Regions from separate parts of the Lentzea sp. NPDC005914 genome, predicted to be linked through region 3. Evidence: riboswitches for the same ligand, from Rfam matches in the RefSeq annotation. Region 3 holds a riboswitch; each other region holds the start of a gene.

Region 1 (6,004 bases), on a different contig from region 3:
CGACATCGAGCCGATGCACGACGCCCTGCCGTTCCGCGGCACCAGACGTCGCGACCCGGTGACCAGAGGCGGCGAGCCCGCCGACCACGGTCGGGCCGGTCCAGCCCGGCGACGGGTGCACGGCGACGCCGACAGGCTTGTCGACGACGATGATGTCGTCGTCCTCGTGCAGGATGACCAGGCCCTCGACGGGGATCGCCTGGACGGTGATCGGCTGCGGCGGGGCGGGCAGCGTGATCTCCAGCATCGCGCCGGCCACCAGCCGGTCCGACTTGCCGACGACCCGCCCGTCGATCAGCACGTCGTCGGCGTCGGCGATCGACGCCACAACAGTCCGCGACAACCCGAGCAGCTTCGCGAGGCCCGCGTCGACACGCATGCCCTCGAGCCCATCGGGAATCGGCAGCGTTCGATATCCGCTCACGCGTCGACCTTCTTCTCTTCTTTGTGGACCGTCCCGTCGTAGTCGTGCTGCATGAGCGCCAGCACCACGATCGTCGCGCCACCGCAGACGATCGCCATGTCGGCGACGTTGAACACCGGCCACACACGGCCGAACGGGTCGAAAAGCGACAGGAAGTCCACCACGTGGCCGCGCATCGGCCCCGGCTCCCGGAACAGGCGGTCGGCGAGATTGCCGACGGCACCGCCCAGAACGAGCCCCAGGCCGATAGCCCAGGGCTGGGAGCGCAGGTTGCGCGAGATCCAGAGGATGAACCCGGCGACGCCCAGCGCGATGAGCGCGAGGATCCACGTCATCCCCTCGGCCATGCCGAACGCGGCACCGGGGTTGCGGACGAACGTCAGGTAGAGCACGCCCCCGAACAGCTTGATCGGGTCGGCACCCTCGAGGAACGCCACGGACAGGACTTTGGTGAGGACGTCCAGGGCCAGCACCCCGGCGGCCAGGACGGCGAGGATCTTGGTCCGCGGCTCCGGCAGCGACCCGGTGATCGAGAATTCCGGCTCGATGACGTCGTCCTCGGACACGACGCGCTCGGCGGGCTTCTCGTCGTCGGTCGCCGCGTCCGTCGCCGCGTCCGTCGCCGTGTCCGTTTTTGGGGCCGGCTTCTCCTCGACCACGACCACGGCGACAGCCTCGGTGGCGGTGTCGGTGCCGGCCTCAGAACCGGTGTCGTCGTCATCGTCATCGGCCAGGTCGAGCCCGACGAACTCGTTCGACTTCCGTCCCTCGACCGGCTTCGGCTCGCTGACCTGCTCTTCCGCAGGCTTCTCAGCGGCCTTCTCGGCGGCCTTGGACTCGTCACTCACCAGGTCATTGTCCACTACCGGGACTACGCGAGGAACGGCGGCAGGGTTCGGCAGTCGTCCTCTGGCACCCAGCGGCCGTCGCGCTGCGTGTAGGTCCACTTCGGACCCTCGGTGACGAGAGTGCGCAGCGCCGCCACCAAACGGTCCACGTGCTCGGCCGTCGTACCCAGGCCGATCGACGCGCGGACCGCGCGGTCCTCGTGCGATCCGGCCTGCTTGACGAGCCGTCCGACGATCACGTGCGCGCAGAACGCCCCGTCACGGACGCCGATGCCGTACTCGGCGGACAGCGCCGCCGCGAGGAAGCCCGCGTCGAAGCCGGAGATCGTGAAGCTCACGACGCCCACCTTGTCGGCGTCGGTCAGGATCGACAGCTCGCGGAAGCCGGGGATCGTGCGCAGACCGTCGTACAGGCGCGTGAGCAGCTCCTGCTCGTGCGCGACCGTCTGCTCCCAGTGCCGCGACAGGATCTCGCAGGCCGCCGCCAGTGCGTGCACGCCGACGACGTTCGGGCTGCCGGCCTCGTGCCGCTCGGGCACCGCGGACCAGGCCACGCCCAGCCGGTCGCCGTGGTCGGTCACCTTGGCCGTCGCACCGCCGCCCACCAGGTACGGCTGGGCCTGCTGCAGCCAGTCCGCGCGGCCCACGAGCACACCGGCACCGAACGGCGCGTAGATCTTGTGGCCGGAGAACGCGATGTAGTCGACGCCCAGCTCACGGGCGTCGATCGGGCGGTGCGGGGCGAGCTGCGCGGCGTCGAGGGCGATGCGCGCGCCGTGCCGGCGGGCGACCTTCGCGAGCTCCTCGACCGGCCACAGCTCCCCCGTGACGTTGGACGCCCCGGTGACGATCACGAGCCGTGGGCCGACCGGGGCGGCGGCCAACGCCCGGTCCAGTGCGACCACTGCGGCACCGGACGAAGACGGGGCGGGAATGCGCTGAACGTTGGGCCCGCGCCACGGCAGCAGAGCCGCGTGGTGCTCGCTGTCGAACAGAACGACGGCGGTGTTCTTGGGAACGCTGCGCGCCAACAGGTTAAGCGAATCGGTGGTGTTGCGGGTGAAGACGACAGCGTCGGAGGAACGCGCGCCCACGAACTTGCGGATGCGGTCACGCGCCTGCTCGTAGACGCGGGTCGAGACCTGGGAGGCGAACCCGGCGCCGCGGTGCACGCTGGCGTACCAGGGCAGCAGCTCGTCGACGGCGTCGCGCACCTCCTGCAGACACGGCGCCGAAGCCGCGTGGTCGAGGTTCGCATACGTCACGCGCTCTCCGGTGACGAGCGGAACTCGCAGGTCAGAGCCGACGACAGCAGGAACCGTGGTGACCGTGCCAGGGGTGATCGCGAGCGTCATCGAGCTGCCTCCGAGGCCAGGGGCCCCGTTGTGCGAAGGCCCGCGCTTGACCGGCGCCCCACGCGCCGGACCAGGTCCTCACCAAGGGCACCCCACCGCGGTTGGAGGGTTGCCGGCCAGCAAGCTTGGGCTTGACGCTGGCTCTCATGACCTGCCGATGACGTTAGCGGAGCCCCCAGCGGTGAGTCGACCACCGATCACATGCTGAGAAGCCTCGGAAACCGAGCTAGTCTCCGGTCTCGCCCTTCCACCGTGCGTAGCGACCCGCCCTGTCGACCGCACGTACGCGCCGCTCAGCGGCATCGCGCGCCTCTTCGGTGGTGACGATGAGCAACTGGTCGTCGGTCTGCAGCCGGGTCGTCGGCTGTGGCGTGAAACTCTTTCCCGACCGCACCACGAGGCTCACCGTGGCGCCGCTCGGCAGCCGCAGCTCGGTCATGTAGACGCCGTGCAGCTTCGACCCGCGCTGGATGTGCACCTGCAGCAGCTCGGCGCCCAGCTCGTCCAGCGGCGACGAGTCGACCTGCACCTCCTGCGCCTCCCCCGCACGCACCAGCCCGAGTCGTCGTGCGAGGAACGGCAGCGTCGTGCCCTGCACCACCGTCAGCACGATGACCAGCACGAACACCGCGTCGACCAGCTCGCGCGCACCCTCGACGCCCTGGATCAACGGGATCAGCGCGAACACGATCGGCACCGCGCCGCGCAGCCCCGACCAGGACAGGAACGCCTGTTCCCGCCACGGCACCTTGAACGGCAGCGAGGCGAGCACGACGGACAGCGGCCGGGCAACGAACGTCAGCACCACGCCCGCGATCAGCGCGGGCACCAGCGCGTCCAGCAACCGCCCCGGCGAGGCGTAGAGGCCGAGCAGGACGAACAGCCCGATCTGGGCGAGCCACCCCAGCCCCTCGGCGAACGAGAGCGTGTCGGCGCGGTGCGGCAGGCGGGCGTTGCCCAGTGCGAGCGCGGCGACGTAGGTGGCGAGGAACCCGGACGCGTGCGCCAGATCGCCCGCGGTGTAGGCGATCACGCACACCGCCACGGTGGCGAGCGGGTAGAGACCGGTGGACGGCAACGCCGCGCGTCTCAACGCCGCCGCACCGAACACGCCGAGCAATGCGCCGATGAGCGCGCCCGCGCCCAGTTCGTAGAGCACGAGCAGCGGTGCGGTCCACGAGATCTTGTCCGAGGAGGCCAGCAGCACGACGGCGATGTAGACCGGCGCGTCGTTGAGCCCGGATTCGAGCTCGAGCGCGCCCGTGAGGCGCGCCCCCACGCCTAATGACCGCAGAACGCTGAACACGGCGGCCGCGTCCGTGGACGACAGCACCGCGCCCCAGAGCAGCGCCATCCGCCAGTCGAGGCCGAGCAGGAAGTGCAACGCCGTGCCGGTGACCGCGACACTCACCACAACGGCCACTGTGGACAGTGCCACGCCCAACCACAGCGAGGTTTTCACGGCTTGCCAACGGGTCGTGAGCCCGCCCTCGGTCAGGATCAGCACGAGTGCCGCGATGCCGAGCGACTGCGTCAGGTCCGCGTCGTCGAACTTGATGCCGAACACCGACTCGCCCAGGACCACGCCGATGCCCAGGTACAGCAGCAACGAGGGCAGGCCGAGCCGAGTCGACACCCGCACCGCGATCACGGAGATCAGCAGAACGGCTGCGCCGATGCCCAGCACGACCGTGATGTCACCCACCTGGACCATTCTGGTTGATCACCACCGAATTGGACGAATCAGACGCGTTAACAACACCAGCCGTTCGCACCTACTGAGCGCATGCGCGCTGGAGCATGTTGATCAGTGGCTCAATCCCCACCCTGCACGGAGTTGAACCATGAGGATCCTGATCGCGCTGGCGGCCGCCTTGATGGTGACCGGAACCACAGCAGCGCAAGCGGCGGCTCCGGCCGTCGCGGCGGCACCGAACATCAACGTCGCGAACGTCCAGGCGCACCTCGCCCAGTTCCAGTCGATCGCGAACTCGAACGGCGGCAACCGCGCCCACGGTCGTCCTGGCTTCAAAGCCTCGATCGACTGGGTGAAGGGCAAGCTGGACGCGGCGGGCTTCACCACGCGCGTGCAGTCGTTCACCTACGGCGGCGCCACCGGCTACAACGTGATCGCCGACTACCCCGGCGGCGACGCGAACAACGTCGTCATGCTCGGAGCCCACCTGGACAGCGTCACCAGGGGCCCCGGCATCAACGACAACGGCAGCGGCTCCGCTTCGATCCTGGAGGTCGCCCTCCAGATGAAGGCCACCGGCTTCAAGCCCACCAAGCACGTGCGGTTCGGCTGGTGGGGCGCGGAGGAGCTCGGCCTGATCGGCTCGAAGGCCTACGTCAGGTCCCTGCCCGCCGCCGACAAGACGAAGATCAAGTCATACCTGAACTTCGACATGACCGGCTCACCCAACCCCGGTTACTTCGTCTACAACGGCCGGGAACAGGGGATTCCGCCCGGCTCGGTGGCACTCCAGCAGCGACTGGAGGCGGCCTTCACGTCGTTCGGCATCAAGAGCGACCTGACGAACGTCGACGGCCGGTCCGACCACGCGGCGTTCGCGGCCGCCGGGATCCCGACCAGCGGCACCTACGCCGGCGGCGACGAGCCCAAGTCCGCGGCACAGGCGGCGAAATGGGGTGGCACGGCCGGCCAGTTCGACCGCTGCTACCACCAGTCCTGCGACACCACGGCGAACATCAACGCCACGGTGCTCGACAAGCACGCGGACGTGATCGCCTCCACGGTGTGGGGGCTGGCTGCCTGATCATCGCCTGGTGAGCACCTGCACGGCCTCGTCGAGCACCGGTTCGACGAGGCCGGGCAGGGTCACGTACATCTGCGCCTGACCCAGGTAGAGGCTGAACGCGATCAACGCGCGCTTCTTCGCGTGCTCGTGGTCGAACCCGAGCTGCTCGAACAGCTTCGTCAGGTACCCCAGCCGCCGCTCGGTGACGCGCTTGAGGACCGGCGCGATCACCTCGTTCTCGGCGTTGGCCTGCAACGCCATCTCCACCGAGCCGTTGCGCTGCCGGCCCAGCACCGTCGCGAACAACGTCCTGAGCTTGTCCTGCGGGGTCTTCTCCGACTCCACCAGCTCGATGACCCGCTCGGTGTGCTCCCGTTCCCACCGCTCGACCGTCGCCTTCAGCAGCGCGTCGCGGTTCGGGAAGTGGTGGTAGACGCTCCCCTTCGTCGCCCCGGCCCTGGCCGCGAGCGGCTCGACGGCGACGGCCTGCAGCCCTCCCTCCGCCAACGCTCTCAGCGCTATCTCAGTCCAGTCTTCACGGGTGCGGCGCATTTCCGTACGCTAGCGTATGCTTCGCCAACATACGGTGCCGTATGGAAGGAGCGTGTCATGGTC
Region 2 (6,004 bases), on a different contig from region 3:
GGCAACGGCTACTACGGCGGCCTCCAGTTCAACGCAGGCACCTGGGCCGCGAACGGCGGCACCGCCTACGCCGCCCTCCCGCACCAGGCCACCCGCGAACAGCAGATCGCCATCGCCACGAAGCTCCGCGACCGCGCAGGCGGCACCTACGGCGCCTGGCCGGGCTGCCGAGCAAAGCTGGGCCTGCCGTAAAACGGCACCCACTTCGGCTGTTTCTTGACCGAGGCCGCTCCCGATTCGCTGGGGGCGGCCTTCGTCGTGTCCGGGGCCGGGCCAGGCGGGCAAGCACCCGGCCCAGGCTGCGTGGGCGGGCTCGCTGGCGGGTGGGTGGCGCCAGCCGAGATCACGCACCCGCCCAGGGGTCGAGGGCGGCTTCGCTGGCGGGATCACGCACCTGCCATAGGCGCGGTAGACAGGCCCGCTGGCAGGTGGATGGCGTCAGCCGGGACCACCCACCCGCCAGACAGCCATGGCACGGGTGCGATGGCGAGGGCTGACCACGAGCCCGCCCGGAGAATGGGCTTTTGATCGCCAGCGATGCCGAAGGCGAGCAGCCCTGCCGCCAATGGCGATGCGAAGCGAGCCGTCCGAACCTCTGCCCTCTGAGCTGCGGTGATGACGTGCGCAGCCCGGCGATTGGGGCTTGACTTCGAGTGCGAGATGCTACCGTTGAGGGAACGGCCGGGCTCCTTATGCCCGGCCTTTTAAGGCCGATGAAGCATCTCGCTAGAGGCTCGAAGTCAAGCCCCAATCGCAATCGTCGCGAAGCGGCGATGACTTGACCCGGCCCGGTATTGCCCTCGCAAGCACGCTGGAACGCGACCGGCCCGCACTGCTGGCGACCCTCCGCTGGAACGTGACCAGCCCTCGCAAGGTGACCACCCGCTCCCGGCACCCGCTCCCGGCACCCGCTCCCGGCACCCGCTCCCGGCACCCGCTCCCGGCACCCGCTCCCGGCACCCGCTCCCGGCACCCGCCCGTCCGCTGCCGCCCACCCGGCTGTCGCTCGCCCCTGCCACCCGCTCTCAGGCACCCGCCCCAGCCCACTCGCCCTATGGCTCCTGCCCCCGGCTCCCGCCCGCCCCCGGTACCCGCTGCCGCCCGCTCGCTGCCCGCCCGCTCGCTCGCTGCAGCCCGTCCGCTCGCTGCCCGTCCGCTCGCTGCCCGTCCGCTCGCTGCCCGTCCGCCCGCTTGTCGCCGGCCCGTCCGCCGCTACCCGCCCCCTGCCATTCGGCCTCCAGCACCCACCCCCTCGGCACTCCCTCCAGCCCCCACCCCGACACCCGCCCTCCATCCCCCCAACCCACCTGCGAGAATGCTCAAGTGAGCCTGCTGGGACCCGCCGAAGTGAGACGTCTGGCCGAAGAGCTGGGCATCCGACCCACCAAGAAGCTGGGCCAGAACTTCGTGCACGACCCCAACACGGTCCGCAAGATCGTCGCCGCAGCCGGCCTCACGCAAGACGACATCGTCCTGGAGGTCGGCCCGGGCCTGGGTTCCCTGACCCTCGCCCTGCTCCCCAGCGCCAAGCAGGTCGTGGCGGTGGAGATCGACCCCCCGCTCGCACACCGCCTCCCGCAGACCGCGAGCGAGATGGACCCCGAGAACGCGGCCAAGCTGCACGTCGTCCTCAAGGACGCCATGAAGGTCACTCGAGACGACCTCGTGGTCCAGCCCACCGCGATCGTGGCCAACCTGCCCTACAACGTCGCCGTGCCGGTGGTCCTGCACCTCCTGCACGAGCTCCCGAGCCTCCAAAAGGGCCTGGTGATGGTGCAGGCCGAGGTCGCCGACCGGATGGCCGCCGACCCCGGCAGCAAGATCTACGGCGTCCCCAGCGTGAAGATCGCCTGGTACGGGAAGGCGAAGAAGGCCGGGCCGGTCGGCAGGAACGTCTTCTGGCCCGCGCCCAACGTGGACTCGGGCCTGGTTTCCTTTCGCCGTCACGAAAGTCCGCTGTCCACAGTGGACCGCAAGAGGCTCTTCGGGATCGTCGACGCGGCCTTCGCGCAACGCCGCAAGACGCTCCGCGCGGCCCTCAAGGGGTGGGCGGGCGCGCACGACGTCAACATCGACGAGCTGCTCGAAGAGGCCGGCGTCGACCCTCAGGCCAGGGGTGAGCAGCTCAGCGTGATCGACTTCATCCGGATCGCGGAGGTCTAGGCCGGAGATCCATCGGCCAACAGTGTGATCTGTCGAACGAATCGGATTCTGGCTTGCGCAACCGAACGTGCGTCCGGTTGACTGCTACTTGCCATCCGGAGCGACTGAGAGACCTGGCTCTACGACGTCGCAGCAACCACCCGCTGGATGCGGGCAGGTGCTAACGCCAGGACCGATGGAGGATCACATGGGTACCACGCGAATGCTGACGCGCCGGCGAGTCGTCGACCAGTGCCGCCGCACGTCCTCTGCATGTCGTCGCCACCTCGTCTAAGGCGCCTTCTCAAAGTCCTTTGACGCGCACTCAGCCTAAGAGTGGCGCACACCTGAGCAGCAGAACTCCGACCGCGCACCGCCCACGAGGCGTGTGTGCCGTCGCGCGCAGCCGTGGAGCAGACGTGATCACAGTCGAAAACCTCACCAAGTCCTTCCAGGGTGTCAACGCCCTCAACGGCGTGACCCTCGACGTCGGGGCGGGCACCGTGCTCGGCGTGGTCGGCCCGAGCGGGGCCGGCAAGTCGACGCTCGCGCGCTGCGTTGCGCTGCTCGAGCGTCCCGACTCCGGCGCCATTCGCGTCGACGGCACGGACATCACCGCGCTGGACGGGTCGGCCCTGAGGGCCGCCCGCAGGCAGATCGGCGTTGTGCCGCAAGGGGATTCCCTCCTCAGGCAGCGCACCGCCGCCGGCAACATCGCCCTGCCGCTCGAGAGTGCGGGCATCCCCGGACCGCAGCGCCGCAGCCGTGTTGGCGAGCTGCTGGACCTCGTCGGCCTGACCGACAAGGCCGCCTCCTACCCCGACCAGCTGTCCGGCGGGCAGCGTCAGCGCATCGCGGTGGCGCGCGCACTCGCCGCGAACCCGTCAGTTCTGCTCGCCGACGAGCCCACGTCAGCGCTCGACCCGGAGACCACCGGATCCGTGCTGACCGTGCTCGACCGTGCGCGCGCTGAGCTGGGTGTGACCGTGCTCATCGTCACGCACGACATGGGCGTGGTCCGGAAGATCTGCGATGACGTCGCCGTGCTGGAGCAGGGTCGCGTCGTCGAGCATGGCAAGGTCCTCGACCTGGTCGGCGACGCCGGCAGCCGTACGAGCAGTGCGCTGCTGCCCGCCGTCGACCTGAACCCGATCAACGAGAGCGCCTACGACCGCGTCGCGGACGTCGTGCTCGTCGGGTTCGCCGCGGTCGGTGCCCTGCTGCCCGAGGTGTCGCACCGGTTCGGCGTCGAGCTGAACATCGTCGGCGGTGGCCTCACGCGTCTGGGCGAGACTCCGGTCGCGCGGTTCCGCCTCGGCCTGAACGGCGAGCGGTCCGACTCCGCGCTGGAGTGGATCAGCGAGGCCGGCGGTGCGGTGCAGAGGTCCCTGAAGGGGCCGCAGGGAGTAGCTGCGTGAGGTCTGCAACACCCTGGCCCGACGTGCTGAGCTACCTCGTCGAGGCCACCGGGGAGACGCTGTACATGGTCGGCGTCTCCACCGTGATCGCCACAGCTTTCGGAATTCCCGTCGGAGTTTGGCTGCAGCTCACCGCCAAGGGCGGGCTGCGGCCGAACCAGGCGCTGCACCGCGTTCTCGGCTTCATCACCGACCTGGGCCGCTCGATGCCGTTCATCGTGCTGCTCGTCGCGCTCACGTCGGTCACCCACCTCATCGTCGGCGGATCCATCGGTAGTACGGCGGTCATCGTGCCGTTGGCCGTGGGTGCGATCCCGTTCGTCGGACGGCTCGTGCAGAACATCCTGTCCGAGGTGCACGTGACCGTGGTCGAGGCCGCGGTGACGACCGGTGCCTCGACCATCAGGATCGTGCGCAGCGTGCTGATCCGCGAGTCGCTGCCCGCGCTGATCAACGCCATCGGCGTCACCGTGATCGCCCTGATCGGCTACTCCGCCATGGCGGGCGTGATCGGCGGCGGTGGCCTCGGCGACCTGGCGATCCGCGAGGGCTACCAGCGCTTCAACGACCGGATCCTGTGGAGCACCGTGGCGTGGCTCGCCGTGCTCACGACACTGATCCAGCTCGGCTTCACCCGTGCCGCCCGCGCGTCCGACCGGCGCAGGCACGCCTCCGTCTGAACCACTCGTAATTTCTCAAAAGGAACGTAATGCGTATTCGTGCTGCCCTGATCGCGGCTGCCCTGACTGTTTTGTCCGCTTGCTCGTCCGGTGGCGCGTCCTCTTCGGACACGTTGAAGGTCGGCGTCTCGCCCGTCCCGCACGCGCAGATCCTCAAGTACGTGGCGGAGAACCTCGCCGCGCAGAAGGGCCTGAAGGTCGAGGTCGTCGAGTTCACCGACTACGTGCAGCCCAACACCGCGCTGGTCGACGGCTCGCTCGACGCCAACTACTTCCAGACCGTCCCGTACCTGGCGACCTTCACGAAGGAGAGCGGCGCCAAGGTCGAGTGGATCGCCCCTGTTCACGTCGAGCCGCTGGGCCTCTACTCCAAGAAGGCCAAGAAGGTCGGCGAGCTGCCGCAGAACGCCAAGATCGCCGTCGCGAACGACGCCACGAACGAGGCGCGCGGCCTGAAGCTGCTCGAGGCCAACGGCCTGATCAAGCTCAAGGCCGTGGACCAGCCGACCGTGCGCGACATCGCGGAGAACCCCAAGAACCTGCAGTTCGTGCCGCTGGAAGCCGCTCAGCTGCCCCGTTCACTGGAGGACACCGACGCGTCGGTGATCAACGGCAACTACGCCATCGACGCGGGCCTCAAGCCGGCCACGGACGCGCTCGCGCTGGAGAAGGCCGAGGGCAACCCGAACGCGAACGGCCTGGTGACGAGGACCGAGCTCAAGGACGACAAGCGGATCCGCGACCTGGCGGAGCTGCTCGGGTCGCAGCAGGTCAAGGACTACATCAAGCAGACCTACAACGGCTCCGTGATCCCGGTTTGAGATCTGGGGTGACCGGGGGAGGAGTCCACGACTCCAGAACGCCCGTAGGCTGACATGGTGCTCGCAGTCGTTCCACCCCCGGTCACGGTCCGCGTCCCGGCCAAGGTCAACCTGCACCTGGCCGTCGGTGACGTGCGTCCGGACGGCTACCACGACCTGGTGACCATCTTCCAGGCGCTCTCGCTGGTCGACGAGGTCACCGTCGCCGTGGCGGACGAACCCGGCGTCGAGTGCCACGGCGAAGGCGCCGACCAGGTGCCCACGGGTGCCTCGAACCTCGCGTGGCGCGCCGTTCGCCTGCTGGCCACGCACGTCGGCAAGGACCCGGACGACCCGAAGGTCCGCGTCGTCATCCGCAAGGCCATCCCCGTCGCGGGCGGCATGGCGGGCGGCAGCGCGGACGCGGCGGCGACGCTCGTGGGCCTGTCGTCGTTGTGGCGCTTGGAGATCAGTCGCGACGAGCTGGCCGAACTCGCCGGGAAGCTCGGCGCGGACGTCCCCTTCGCCCTGTACGGCGGCACCGCGCTCGGCACCGGCCGCGGCGAGCGGATCGTGCCGGTGCTCGCGCGCCACCAGTTCCACTGGGTGCTCGCGTTCGACCGTCGTGGACTGTCCACCCCGGACGTGTTCGACGAGCTGGATCGCCTGCGGGTAGAGGGTGACCCGCCGCGCGTCGGCGAGGTCGAGGCGGTCCTGGAGGGACTGTCCTCAGGAGACCCGCGCCAGCTCGCCCTGCTGCTGGGCAACGACCTGCAGGCCGCCGCCGTCTCGCTGCGGCCGAACCTGCGCCGCACGTTGCGCGCGGGCGTCGACGCGGGTGCGCTGGCCGGCATCGTGTCCGGTTCCGGCCCCACGACGGCGTTCCTGTGCGAGGACGCCGACACGGCGGTGCGCGTGGCCGCCGAACTGGCCGGCGCCGGGGTGTGCCGGACGGTCCGGGTGG
Region 3 (6,004 bases):
GGCGAAGGTCGCGCCACCACCCTGACCGTGGAACTCAGCACCAGACCAAGAGGCATCAGAGCGGCGGGCTTCGGCGGTCACCAGGCCGGAGTCGACCACGTGGTCATCAGCGCGACCGCCAACGGCGCCCGACTGGTTCTGCTGGCCCCGGCCGACAAGTGGCGAAACCTGTTGCCAGGCCAGAAGGTCACGGCCAAAGGCACGCTGGCTCCACCCCGAGGTGGCGATCTGACGTCAGCGCTGCTGAGGGTCCGCGGGCCGCCGATCGACCCGCAGCCACCACCGTTCTGGGAACGCTGGGCCGACGACCTCCGTGACGGCCTGAGAGACGCCAGCGCGGTCCTCGACGACGAAGAAGCCGGCCTCCTGCCGGCACTCGTGGTGGGCGACACCGACCAGATGGTGCCGCGCATCGTCGACGAGTTCCGCTCCGCCGGGCTGGCCCATCTGCTGGCCGTGAGCGGCGCGAACCTCGCCATCGTGTGCGGCGCGGTCTTCCTGCTGGCCAAGCGGTTCAGAGCGGGCCCGCGCACGGCTGCCGCGGCGGCGATGGCGGCGCTCGTGGGGTTCGTGGTCCTTGCCGGTCCGGAGCCTAGCGTGCTCAGGGCCGCGGCCATGGGTGCCGTCACGCTGCTGGCGCTGGTGCTGGGCCGGCGGCGGTCCACGCTTCCGAGCCTCGCGACCGCGGTGCTGGCCCTGGTGCTCATTGATCCGGCACTGGGCGGCGATCCGGGGTTCGCGCTCTCCGTGGTGGCAACGGCGTCGTTGGTGCTGGTCGCGCCGAAGTGGTCGAAGTCGCTGAAGCAACGGGGCGTGCCGAACGGTCTGGCTGAGGCGATCGTCGTGCCCACGGCGGCAAGCCTGGCGACTGCTCCGCTCGTCGCCGGACTGTCCGGCCAGGTGAGCCTCTTGTCCATCGTCGCCAACCTGGTCACCGGGCCGGTGGTCGCGCCGGCAACGGTCCTGGGCGTGGTGGCGGCCGTCATCGGGCCGGTGTACCGGCCGGGCGCCGAACTGGTCGTGCACGTCGCGGGGCCGGCGGTGACCTGGCTGATCCAGGTCGGACGGCAGGCGGCAACCGTGCCCGGCGCATCGGTCGGCTGGCCGAAGGGCTGGGTCGGGGCGGTCGCGCTCGCAGCGGTCACGGTGGCGGTGGTGTTGCTGCTGCGGCTGAAGAAGACGCGGACATTGGTCGTCGCGGTGCTGGTCGGCGGATTCGTGGTGCTGGTGCCGATGAAGATCGTGGCACCGGCTTGGCCACCGGACGGCTGGAAGGTCGTCACGTGCGACGTGGGCCAGGGCGACGCGCTGGTTCTGGCGACCGACGAGGCCGACAGGGCGGTCGTGGTCGACACCGGGCCCGACCCCGGTGCTGTCGACCGTTGCCTGAAGTCGTTGGGAGTCAAGAGGATTCCGCTCCTCGTGCTGACCCATCTGCACGCGGATCACGTGCAGGGCCTGCCTGCGGTGCTCGCCGGGCGTGCGGTGGGCGCGGTGGCGGTGGGGCCGCTCAAGGAGCCCGAGTGGGCGTGGAAGGAGGTCAGCAAGCAGGCCCGCGGTCATGGTGTGCGGGTCGTGGAACCCAAGGTGGGCGAGCGGTTCGCCTGGCCTGGACTGGAACTGGAGGTGCTGGGTCCGAGGCGGCCGCCGACAGCGGACGACTCGAACACGACGGTCAACGACTACTCGCTCGTGCTCAAGGCGAACACCAGGGCAGGCCGCGTGCTGCTCACCGGGGACGTCGAACTGGCAGGCCAATCGGCGTTGCTGGGGGAGCGGGACCTCAGGGTCGACGTGCTCAAGGTGCCGCACCACGGGTCGCGGTACTCGTTGCCCGCGTTCCTCAAGGCCACGCAGCCGCGGATCGCGCTGGTGAGCGTGGGCACGGGCAACCGCTACGGCCACCCCAGCCCGCATGTGCTCGACATGTTGCGGGCGGGAGGTGCGCTGGTGTTGCGCACGGACAAGGACGGCGACCTGGCCGTGTTGCCGGGAAACCGAATAGTGAGAAGGAGAAGAGGATGGCTTGGATCAGGCTGTACAACGCGCGGTACCCGGTTCCCGGTGGTGCACCGGGACTCGCGTGGGCGATGTGGCAGACGAACTACTCGGCGATGCCATGGCCGCACGACGAGCTCAAACCCGATTTCGGTTACTACATCTGCGAAACACTCGAAGACGGCACCCGCGCCCTCACCTACCGGGCGACGACCACGCACGTCCTGCCGCCCACCAAGGCCGCCAAGCCGGAGGAGGCGTACGAGCTCGTCTCGGAGCACGTGTTCGACGACGGTCTGCGGATCGCGCCGCACGACTGGCACGACTACCACTACAACGTGCTGAAGGCGGAAGCCCCGTGGCCGCAACGGATCGTGGCGTGGCGGGCGAACGTGGAGCCGATCGGGCCGCACGTGATGGAGGGCTTGCGACGCTTCCCGCGCACGGGCTGGATGCGGACGGAGGCGATTTCCCTCTGAGGCCACGGAGGCTTCTTTGACGCTGTAGATCACCTCATCGCAGCTTGGCTTCCTGCTGAGCCGTGGCCTCCGTCCGCTTCGAACAAGCGGTCCGGGGACGCAGGAGCGTCCCCGGACCGGAAGGAGGTGATTTAACCCAGTGCCGGTTATGCCAGCGCCTTGATGACAGCCTCGGCCGACGGCGGCACCGTCGCGCGCGGGCCGATCGTGTCGCCGAGCGCGTCGAGGGTCTTCAGGCCGTCGCCGGTGATCAGCAGCACGGTCTCGGCGTCCGGGTCGAGCTGGCCCGACTCGATGAGCTTCTTCGCCGTCGCCACGGTCACGCCGCCGGCGGTCTCGGCGAAGATGCCCTCGGTGCGGGCGAGGAGCTTGATGCCCTCGACGACCTCTTCGTCGGTCACGTCCTCGATGGCGCCGTTGGTGCGGCGGACCGCGTCGAGCACGTACGGGCCGTCGGCCGGGGCGCCGATCGCCAGCGAGCGGGCGATGGTGTCCGGGCGGACCGGGCGGATGACGTCGTGGCCTTCCTTGTACGCGGCGGACACGGGCGAGCAGCCGGTGGCCTGGGCGCCGAAGACGCGGTACGGGGTGGCCTCGACGAGGTCGAGCTGGCCGAGTTCGCGGAAGGCCTTGTCGACCTTGGTGAGCTGCGAGCCGGAGGCGATGGGCACGACGATCTGGTCGGGCAGGCGCCAGCCGAGCTGTTCGGCGACCTCGTAGCCGAGGGTCTTCGAGCCCTCCGCGTAGTACGGGCGGACGTTGACGTTCACGAACGCCCAGTCCTCGTGCTCCGCGGCGAGTTCCTGGGCCAGGCGGTTCACGTCGTCGTAGTTGCCGTCGACGGCGATCAGAGCGCCCTCGTAGACGGCGCTCATCAGGATCTTGGCGCGCTCGAGATTGGAGGGAACTAGAACGACCGACTGCCAGCCGGCACGGGCGGCGGCCGCGGCCACGGCGTTCGCCAGGTTGCCGGTGGACGGGCAGGCCAGCACCTTGAAGCCCAGCTCGCGGGCGGCGGCCAGGGCTACGCCGACCACGCGGTCCTTGAAAGAGTGGGTGGGGTTGCCGGTGTCGTCCTTCACCCAGACCTTGCGGACGCCCAGTGCCTTGGCGAGGTTGTGGGCCTCGACCAGGCGGGTGCCGCCGGGGTCGGTGTTCGGGTGCTGTTCCACAGTGGACGGAACGGGGAGAAGGCCGCGGTAGCGCCAGATCGACCTGGGGCCGGCCTCGATGTCCTCGCGCCGGATCTTGCCGAAGTCGTAGGCCACTTCCAGCGGCCCGAAACACTCCAGACAGGCGTACTCAGGAGCGAGAGGGGTTTCATTGCCACATTCCCGGCACAGCAGTGCGCGGGCGGGGCCGAGGTCGAACTTGGTGCTCGTGGGCACAGAGACAGCAGTCATCGCGAGGTATCTCCTCATCTTTCCCGCGAAATCGAACGGGTCGGAATTGGCACCGTGATCGTCTGCGCGCAATCGTGCACAGTTGTGCACTCGCGCTGACGCCGGTTGCCGGGGCTTCGTCGGGCCGTTCCCTCTGCCCCTCTGGATGAGCGGTGTTCAGTTGTGGTCACCAAGCTACGGCACCAGTCCGTTGCTCAGCCACAGACGTCCACGATCCGGGACGTGGGAAGATGCGGAGCGTGAGCGCACCGGAGTCACTGCACCTCGTCGTCGGCGAGGAGGAGCTGCTGGTCGAACGGGCTGTTCGAGCGGCTCTCGAGGCCGCACGAAAGGTCGATCCGACCGCCGACCTGACCCGTGTGCAGGTGACTGATCTCACGCCTCCGGAGCTGGCTGAGCTGGTGAGCCCGTCGCTGTTCGCCGAGGGGCGCGTGATCGTCCTGCAGAACGCGCAGGAGATCGGCAAGGAGGTCGCCGACATGGTGCTCTCCTACGTCAAGGCGCCCGCGGACGGGGTGACGCTCGTCGTTCTGCACACGGGCGGTGGTCGCAGCAAGGCGGCCAAGGACCTGCCCGGCCAGCTGAAGAAGGCCGGTGCCGCGGTCACCGAGTGCGCCAAGGTCACCAAGCCCGGTGATCGAGAAGCGTTCGTGCGCAACGAGATTCGGCGGGCGGGCGGCAAGATCGACGCCGAGGCCGTCGCCACGCTCATCGACGCCGTGGGCACGAACCTGCGCGAGCTCGCCGCCGCGTCGTCGCAGCTGGTGTCGGACACCGATGGCAAGGTGACGGTCGACGAGATCCGCCGCTACCACCAGGGCAAGGCCGAGGTGACCGGGTTCGCGGTCGCCGAGAAGGCCGTGACCGGTGACCGGGCGGGCGCGATGGAGGCGTTGCGCTGGGCCATGCAGCTCGGGGTGCCGCACGTGCTGGTCGCGGACGCGCTGGCGGACGCGGTGCGCACGGTCGCGCGCGTGTCCGCGGTGGGCCGGGCCGACCCGTTCAGCCTGGCCGGCCCGCTCGGCATGCCGCCGTGGAAGATCAAGAAGGCGCAGGGGCAGGCCCGCGGCTGGGACCAGTCGGGTCTCGCCGACGCGATGCAGATCGTCGCGGGGCTGAACGCCGACGTGAAGGGCGTGGCGGCTGATGCCGACTACGCGCTCGAGCGCGCGGTGCTCAAGATCGTCGCGGCGCACGGCCGCCGCTGATCAGGCTCTCGGGATCCCGATCAGGTACTGGGCTCCCGTGAAGCCGGGCACGACGCCGATCTTCCAGGTGAACGACTCGGTGTTGTCGAGGCCGTCGACCATCCGCCGCAGTTCCGCGCGCCCGTACATGCGCAGGAACGACACCACGCTGTCGAGGAACATCATGAACGGCAGCACCGGCACGAGGTAGGTCAGCACCAGCCGCAGCAGGTAGCGCGGCAGCGGATTGCGTTGGAACGGCGCGGAAAGCAGGACGGCCAGCGTCGTCAAGAACGGGAACAGCAGCACGTAGAGGAACGACCGTTTGGTGTCCACCACGACCATCGGCGACCGGGTGTCGACGGCGTTCTGCAGCATGCGCCGGGCAAGCGCCGGCGGGAAGTGGTGGAAGGCGCCGTAGATCGTCCGCGTCCCCTCCACCCGGCAGTCCGTGGCGTCGACGGACGACGGCTCGAAGTCAACCGAGCAACAATCGGGCAGCGCGCTTCGGTTCGCGGCCTGAACCCGTTGGAACGCACGGACATTCGGCACGAGATCGGTCAGCGTGACCTGGGTGTGCACGCCTTCGCCGTGCAGCCTGCGCTGGATCAGCGGCAGCGGTCCGCCCGAGCCGGCGCAGAGGTCGACGATCCGGTGGTCGGCGCCGAGACGCAGGGCGAGCGCCAACGGGACCGAGTACTCCCGTGCGGCGTTCGTCAGCTTGTAGATGAGCGCGATGGACTCGGTGTGGAGCGTGCGCAACACGGCCGGTGTGCGGTCGAGGTCGTGCAGCTCCACGAAGTCAATGCGTGGAAGCGATTCCATGGCTCTTATGCCTACTGGTCAGCCGCACCGGCAGTCCATCCGCCGGAAAGGGCAGACCGCGGCGGTTCCACGGCACCTCGTAGCCGGCCTCGACGGACCACTCGAAGCGCTC

What was found. Region 3 has a riboswitch for S-adenosylmethionine ahead of thrC (threonine synthase). Riboswitches for the same ligand answer to the same signal wherever they lie in the genome.
Region 1: linked by a shared signal. The riboswitch ahead of ABZ345_RS39450 (aminotransferase class V-fold PLP-dependent enzyme) and the one ahead of thrC (threonine synthase) in region 3 are both predicted to bind S-adenosylmethionine.
Region 2: linked by a shared signal. The riboswitch ahead of ABZ345_RS19275 (methionine ABC transporter ATP-binding protein) and the one ahead of thrC (threonine synthase) in region 3 are both predicted to bind S-adenosylmethionine.

Annotation. Positions count from the first base shown of each region.
Region 1 covers NZ_JBEXVQ010000041.1:44,364-50,367, reverse strand. Annotated here, with positions in the region: gene ABZ345_RS39460 (RluA family pseudouridine synthase) at 1-379, opposite strand, end outside; gene lspA (signal peptidase II) at 421-1,272, opposite strand; gene ABZ345_RS39450 (aminotransferase class V-fold PLP-dependent enzyme) at 1,296-2,627, opposite strand; SAM riboswitch class IV at 2,665-2,779, opposite strand; gene ABZ345_RS39445 (potassium/proton antiporter) at 2,854-4,332, opposite strand; gene ABZ345_RS39440 (M28 family metallopeptidase) at 4,472-5,407, shown strand; gene ABZ345_RS39435 (TetR/AcrR family transcriptional regulator) at 5,408-5,941, opposite strand; gene ABZ345_RS39430 (SRPBCC family protein) at 5,999-6,004, shown strand, end outside.
Region 2 covers NZ_JBEXVQ010000012.1:151,361-157,364, reverse strand. Annotated here, with positions in the region: gene ABZ345_RS19285 (transglycosylase family protein) at 1-192, shown strand, start outside; gene rsmA (16S rRNA (adenine(1518)-N(6)/adenine(1519)-N(6))-dimethyltransferase RsmA) at 1,330-2,163, shown strand; SAM riboswitch class I at 2,252-2,345, shown strand; gene ABZ345_RS19275 (methionine ABC transporter ATP-binding protein) at 2,562-3,560, shown strand; gene ABZ345_RS19270 (methionine ABC transporter permease) at 3,557-4,240, shown strand; gene ABZ345_RS19265 (MetQ/NlpA family ABC transporter substrate-binding protein) at 4,270-5,061, shown strand; gene ABZ345_RS19260 (4-(cytidine 5'-diphospho)-2-C-methyl-D-erythritol kinase) at 5,119-6,004, shown strand, end outside.
Region 3 covers NZ_JBEXVQ010000035.1:9,492-15,495, reverse strand. Annotated here, with positions in the region: gene ABZ345_RS36710 (ComEC/Rec2 family competence protein) at 1-2,343, shown strand, start outside; gene ABZ345_RS36705 (hypothetical protein) at 2,280-2,477, shown strand; gene thrC (threonine synthase) at 2,624-3,880, opposite strand; SAM riboswitch class I at 3,892-4,032, opposite strand; gene holA (DNA polymerase III subunit delta) at 4,120-5,088, shown strand; gene ABZ345_RS36690 (class I SAM-dependent methyltransferase) at 5,089-5,892, opposite strand; gene ABZ345_RS36685 (cytochrome P450) at 5,870-6,004, opposite strand, start outside.